3 regions of the Dentiradicibacter hellwigii genome follow, and region 3 is predicted to be linked to each of the others. Evidence: riboswitches for the same ligand, from Rfam matches in the RefSeq annotation. Region 3 holds a riboswitch; each other region holds the start of a gene.
What was found. A riboswitch is a leader RNA that binds a small molecule or an ion and turns the genes downstream of it on or off. The one in region 3 is predicted to bind cobalamin.

Region 1 (2,261 bases), on a different contig from region 3:
GTGTAGAACCGTGTAGATATAAGGCATTTCCAGGGCGCGCTGCCCGCCAGCCTGACTATGTAGGGAATCTCCAAGGTGGGTGCTCTAGCGCCCTTGTAAACAAGGCATCTCCGGGCACATTGCCCTGAAGCCCTTTATTTACAAGTGTTCCAGAGGCGCCTGCCCGCAAATGCCCTATTCACACGGGTTTCGGAGGAGGTGTCGGGAAACGCCCTGTTTACGCGGGTTTGCGGCCACCCTTTCGGAAAGGTGCAATTGACAGGCGCGCGCGCAGGTTAGCTATAATCGGCTCCTCGTTCGGTTCGATGAAACGGAACACGGTGCCAATCCGTGGCGGGCCCGCCGCTGTATCCGGGGACGAACGCCGCACTATCGCAAGAGAGCCACCGTCGGCATCCGATGGGAAGGCGCGGCGGTTCGGACGATCCGGGAGCCAGAAGACGTCTCGAACCCTGTTGCTGTCAACGCATTGAATCTGCCGGCGACGCACTATCAGGCATTTCCGCAGCCGCGCAATTCGATGGCATTCATCCCGAGGAACGGATCATGCGCGTCACCATGACACCGCGGCCGGTCGGCCGCATTTTGCCCATTGCCCCTTTTTTGCCCGACGCGCCTCCGCGTCCGTGTTCAACGCAACGCCCGCGCTAGCAACACGCTTCCCCTGAACCTATATGGCATGCCGGCAAAGGGCAGTCGAAACAGTGCCACGCACACCCAACCGGCTTCACCCAATCCGCCGCCTCATGCCGACCCGACTCCAGGAGCATTGAATGAATATGAATGAAACCCTGTTCAACGTGCCTGCGCTCGACCGCACGTTGACCGCCGCACTACAACGCAAGATCGACCGCAAAACCAAGCCGCTCGGCGCGCTCGGCCAGATCGAAACGATGGCGATGCAGATCGGCCTGATCCAGCGCACGCTGACGCCGCAATTTAAGCAACCGCATTTTGTCGTCTTTGCCGGCGACCACGGCGCCACCCGTTTGGGCATTTCAAGCGCCTCGCAGGAAGTCACCTGGCAAATGGTGGAAAATTTTCTCGCCGGCGGCGCCGGCATCAATGTGTTCGTGCGCCAGAACGGCCTGGGCATCACCATTGTCGATGCCGGCGTGGCGCACAATTTCGGCCCGCGGCCGGGGCTGGTCGATGCCAAGATTGCGGCCGGAACGCGCAATTACGTCGACGAACCGGCAATGACGGCGGCGCAATGCGCGCTCGCCATGCAGCGCGGCGCGCACATCGTGGCCTCGCTCGTCGCAGCGGGCAGCAACGTCATCGGCTTCGGCGAAATGGGCATCGGCAACAGCTCGTCGGCCTCGCTGATCACGCACTGCCTGACCTGCGCGCCGCTCGACGAATGCATCGGCCGTGGCGCCGGACTGGGCGAAGCCGGGTTGCAACGCAAGCGCCGGCTGCTGGCGCAGGCCTTGGCGCGAGCAGGCCAGCCACGAGCGCCGCTGACGGTGCTGGCCGAATTCGGCGGCTTTGAAATCGCCATGATGGCCGGCGCCATGCTCGGCGCGGCGCAGGCAGGCGTGCTCCTGCTGATCGACGGTTTCATCGCCGGTTCAGCGGCGCTTGTCGCCTCGCGCCTGGCGCCGCATTTTGCCGAGTACTGCATTTTCTGTCACCATTCCGTCGAGCCTGGACACCGCATCCAGCTCGCCGCCATGAATGCCGACCCGCTGATCGATCTGCGCCTGCGTCTGGGCGAAGGCACGGGCGCGGCGCTGGCGTACCCGCTGGTATTGGCGGCCGTCAATTTTCTCAATGAAATGGCGAGCTTTGAATCTGCCGGCGTGTCGGATCACTAAGGCCGCATGCGAAATTGCGGCGGACGAAAAACGAGGTGGTAATGTTGAAAAACGACAAGGGAGCGCAGGCCGGCCGTTCGGGAAAGCGAACGAAAGAAACGCCGCGCATGGCAAAAACAGCGACACAGCCGGCCGCACCGGTCGTGTCCAGCCTGCTGGAAAACGACCTGTACAAATTCACCATGTGGCAGGCGCTGTTGCACAGCAATCCGGGGGCGCAGGCCGAATACCACTTCGTCTGCCGCAATACGCCGGCCTTCCCGCTGGCCGAACTAAAAGAGGCTTTCGAGCACGAGCTGGAACACCTGTGCTCGATGCACTTCACGCAGGATGACCTCGACTACCTGTCGGGGCTGCGCTTCATCAAAAGCGATTTTGTCGATTTCCTGTCCGTCTTCCGCTTCCAGCGCCGCTTCATCGACGTGCAGGCGCATGCCGACG
Region 2 (2,261 bases), on a different contig from region 3:
CGCGGCGAGCGCCTCGCCAAAACGGCAGGCATCCTGCGCGGCAATCGTTGAAGAAACCATCACCGCCGTGCCGGGCTTGAGCTTGTCAGCGAGCTTGCTTTCGCCGAAAAGCACAGCGTCCACCTGCGCGGCATTGACCACGAGCAGCAGCACCGCATCAAGCTTGTCGGCAAAACCATCCGCCGATGCTGCAACCGCTTTCGCACCGGCAGCCTGCAAAATGTCGCGCGCCTGCGCAGACAAATCCACGCCATACGTATCAAGACCGGCGCGCACACAGGACTGCGCCGCTCCCATACCCATCGCACCCAAACCAATGACCGCTACTGAATACGCCATGACGGACTCCTCATCGTATCTTCGTATCTGCATGGATATCAGGTGTTTGTTTCGGCAGACGGCTTCGCCCGGACACGCTTAATCCTGCGGAAACCGAACAAACCCCAGATAACAGAATAGTGCCATCCGACCGGAAAACAAAGTGAATTTCGTCAGACCGATTGAGTGTCGGCATAACATTCCGTCGAAAAAAGAAAACTCATTATGGCGCCCAATCGGGGGCATCGGCGAAGCCGGAGAACCACGCAACGCGGCGTTCCCATGCCGAACAGCCTGGCACATTCCTCAATAAACCGGCCGGGGCGACCTGCACGCCAGCCTGTTTATCTCCTCATGCCATCATTTCACCATTTTATATAAATGAGAAAACCGGCCAAAAATTCAAAGTCTTTTATATTGCCCGTCTGAATGTGGTTAACCACATTGCCAAGACGGGCGCTGCGATTTACCCTACGGCCTGAATTTCAGGTGCCTCGCCCCCTGTTCTGTGGGGAAGGTGAAACGGGAAACCGGTGGTCTTGTCGAGACAGCCTTTGACAAGCATTCCGGTGCAGCCCCCCGCTGCTGTAGGCCTGACGAATCCGGCAACAGTGCCACTGTGCAAAGCATCGCATGGGAAGGCGCCGGAAGAGGATGAAGGCAAGCCAGAAGACCGGCCTGGGATGAACGAACTGCCAACCTCGGGGTGAGGGGTGAGGTTTCGTTGATTAGCTGCCCGGTTTTTCCGATACCGTTCAGAAACGCCAATTACAACGATTGCGGTCTGTACAGACTCGCACAAAAACGTGCATTCGTACGGTTTTCGTAGTTTTACGAATTCCCGGCAGTTGATCTCACGACCTGATTCCCCTTTTCACGAATTCATGCATCGTATTCGAGAAAGGTGAATCATGACGCTGATGGAAAATCTCTTCCAGATGACTGGAAACGCGACCAACCGAACTTTACCCTTTCGGCCCTTTGCCGCCGCAGGTCTCCAGTGCACACGCACTGGTATGGCTTATCTCTGTTATACCGGCTGTCTTCACGCGCAGAATGCACGCCGCGCGGATGGCTTGCGCCATCGCGCCGGCACGCGTACTGCGGATAGTCGGGATGGCGGCGGCAATTGGGGAAAGCCGCCAGGCTCATCCGTTCGTTTCCAGATTTCTGATGTCGGCATACGTACCTGCGTAGCGCCGACATCGTCAGTCAATGTCGCCAAGGCCTCTGCAACGCTTTCACTGGACATGACCGCCGAGGAGGCTGCGGCGACGCCATTTTACGCCAACTTCACACAACAGGCGCGGGTTATGGAGACATATCCCGGCAACACTACAGGAGCCGAAAGTTATGAGTGACCAACAAACAACGGTCGACATCACGAAAATCGATGCCGAGCGCGGGTTTTTCGATGAATTCAAGAAGCCCAGCAAGGAGGAGTGGAAAGAGGAGGCTACCGCCGCCTTGAAAGGCGCGCCCTTCGACAAGGTCATGTATACCAAGACCTACGAGGGATTGACGATCGAGCCGATCTACATGGCCGAAGATATTGAAGGCTTGCCGCACCTAAAATCCAAGCCGGGCTTCCAGCCATTCGTGCGCAGTACGCGCCCGAACGGGTACATCAAGGCGCCGTGGAAAATCAATCAGGAACTCACGCTCGCCTTCCCGCAAACGTTCAATGAGGAAGCGCGCTTTGATATCGCCCGCGGACAGACCGGCCTCAACATCGTGCTCGACCATCCGACGCGCAGCGGGCAAAGCCCAGCCAACGCTTCTGAAGAGGACGTCGGCCGCGATGGCGTTTCGCTGGAAACCCTGCACGATGTTTCGACGATTTTTCAGGGCATCGATCTGAAAACAGTCCCCGTGCAGTGCTTCACGGGCGCTATTTCACTACCCATGCTGGCCATGCTGTCGGTTGCCATGCAAGACAACGA
Region 3 (2,261 bases):
CGACGCATATGGCGCTGCCGGAGCGTCCGGTGGGCTGGCGCGGGGTCATGGGCAACGCGCCGTTCCTGCGCTTTATCCTTTGCTACAGCGCCTATCTGTTCAGCTATAACCAAATGTATTTTGGCCTGCCGCTTGAACTGGAGCGGGTCGGCGGCGGTGCGCGCGAAATGGCTGGGTTGTTCATGCTGGCCTCGGTCATGGTCATCGTCATGCAGATGCCGCTGGCCGGCTGGTGCCGCAGGCAGCCGCCTAGATTGCCGCTCGTCGCCGGTTTTTCGTTGTTTGCCGCGGCGTTTGCGTGCGTTGCCTTGGCGGCGCTGTCGCCGTTATTTAATCCCGCAGATGCAGGCTGGCTGCGCTTTGCGCCCATCACGGCGATGGTGATTCTGCTCACCCTGGGGCAGATGCTCGCCGTGCCGACGGCGATGTCGCTGGTTCCCGGTTATGCGGGGCAGGGCGCATTGCCGGCGTATTACGGCGCGCTGGCTTCGGCCGGCGGCTGCGCCGTGCTGCTCGGCAATGTCCTGCTTGGGCGGATGTTCGATCTGGCGGGGGCTTCAGGCGCGGGGATCAAGCTGGCCGTGGCAGCGGGCGGCGGGGATATCGGGCATGCCGGTCGCTATGCGCTGGCCTGGGGCGTGGCGGCGCTGTGGCCGGCGCTGGCCGCCGCCGGTTTTGCCGGCCGTTTCTGGAAGCCGCCCGCCGTTTGATGTCTGCCGTTTGCCGCCTCGACAAATCGCTGCCGGGTAATCCGGCGCCGCCGGCGATGCACAAGGCTTCTATTGGGGCTTGCCTTCATCGGCGCTGGGGCGTGCCGTACATCGTCCGCGGGTTTGGCTGATAACGCCTGAAAAAAACCGATAGTTGTCTCATTTATTTTCAGTTATTTTCCCTCTGCGTCCCTCCTGCTAGAAATGGCTTGCCCTGAGAATTATTTTTATATATGCTGCACCCAGCCTTGGCCCCGAAAGGGAAACGCGCCGTCTTCCGTCTTATCTGAGGGATTGGCGGCATGCGCAAGGGAATCCAGGCGCGAAATCACGCAATGATGTACTGCAAATCACAGGTGCATCGACTATTCGGCGCGGTCGTCGCGTAAAAGGAACTGCCCCCGTAACTGTAGACGAGGAGTCGGCTCGACAGAAGCCACTGGTGCTTTACGCATCCGGGAAGGCAAGAGTCCGGCGATGAATCGTGAGTCAGGAAACCTGCCAAGGCTGGGCCGGTGTTGTTGGTGTGGTTTTTGCCGGTTCATTGCTGGTCGAGTGTTCGGGAAGGAACGCTCTCGTGAATTCTCAGTCGCCCATGCCGCTGGCTATCAGGTCAATGGGGCGGGGCGCGCGGATTCGCGTTCAGGTTTCTTTCCAACACAAGAAAATTTCAATCATGGAGAGAAATCATGCGTTTTCAACGAATCATTCCCGCGCTGGCGCTGGCTGCCCTGAGTTTTTCCGCTCACGCCACGACCTACCCCCTGAAACTCGAAAACTGCGGTCAAACCCTGACCTTCGACAAGGCGCCCGCCTCAGTCGTGACCATCGGTCAGGCCGGAACGGAAATGCTTTACGCGCTGGGGCTGGGCGACAAGGTGGTCGGCACCTCGCTCTGGTTCCACGACATCCTGCCGCAGTTCAAGGAAATCAACAGCAAGGTGCCGCGTCTGGCCGACAATGCGCCGAGCTATGAATCGATCATCGGCAAGCGCCCGAATCTCGTTGTTTCGCAGTTTGAATGGATGGTCGGCAAGGAAGGCGTGGTTGGTACGCGCGAACAGTTCCACAAGCTCGGCATCATGACCTACGCGATGCCTTCCGATTGCGAAGGCAAGGACAACCTGACCGGCGCTGACGGCAAGCGCATAAAAGCCTACAACGTTGAAGCGCTGTACAAGAGCATCAAGCAACTGGCCGAAATCTTCAATGTCGAGGCCAAGGGTGACGCCCTGATCAAGGAAATTCGTGCGCGTGCGGCCAAGGCGGAAGAAAAGGTGCGCGCCGCCAAGATCAAGGATCTGTCCGCCGCGATGTGGTTCTCCAGTGCTGATATGGAATCCGACCCCTATATGGCCGGCCGCTCCGGCGTCGCTGGCTACATGATGAAAGCGCTCGGCATGCGCAACGTGGTGACTTCCGATGAAGAATGGCCGACCGTGGGTTGGGAAACCATCGCCAAGGCCAACCCCACCGTGTTGATCATCTGCCGCATGGATCGCCGCCGCTTCCCCGCCGACGATTACCAGAAGAAGCTTGAGTTCCTCAAGA

Region 1: linked by a shared signal. The riboswitch ahead of cobT (nicotinate-nucleotide--dimethylbenzimidazole phosphoribosyltransferase) and the one ahead of ABCS64_RS07980 (ABC transporter substrate-binding protein) in region 3 are both predicted to bind cobalamin.
Region 2: linked by a shared signal. The riboswitch ahead of ABCS64_RS00410 (hypothetical protein) and the one ahead of ABCS64_RS07980 (ABC transporter substrate-binding protein) in region 3 are both predicted to bind cobalamin.

What each region holds. Positions count from the first base shown of each region.
Region 1 covers NZ_JBEUWX010000003.1:105,324-107,584, forward strand. Annotated here, with positions in the region: cobalamin riboswitch at 270-464, shown strand; gene cobT (nicotinate-nucleotide--dimethylbenzimidazole phosphoribosyltransferase) at 780-1,820, shown strand; gene pncB (nicotinate phosphoribosyltransferase) at 1,862-2,261, shown strand, end outside.
Region 2 covers NZ_JBEUWX010000001.1:69,247-71,507, reverse strand. Annotated here, with positions in the region: gene ltnD (L-threonate dehydrogenase) at 1-339, opposite strand, end outside; cobalamin riboswitch at 789-1,014, shown strand; gene ABCS64_RS00410 (hypothetical protein) at 1,230-1,679, shown strand; gene ABCS64_RS00405 (methylmalonyl-CoA mutase family protein) at 1,672-2,261, shown strand, end outside.
Region 3 covers NZ_JBEUWX010000002.1:1,240,227-1,242,487, reverse strand. Annotated here, with positions in the region: gene ABCS64_RS07985 (MFS transporter) at 1-710, shown strand, start outside; cobalamin riboswitch at 943-1,230, shown strand; gene ABCS64_RS07980 (ABC transporter substrate-binding protein) at 1,400-2,261, shown strand, end outside.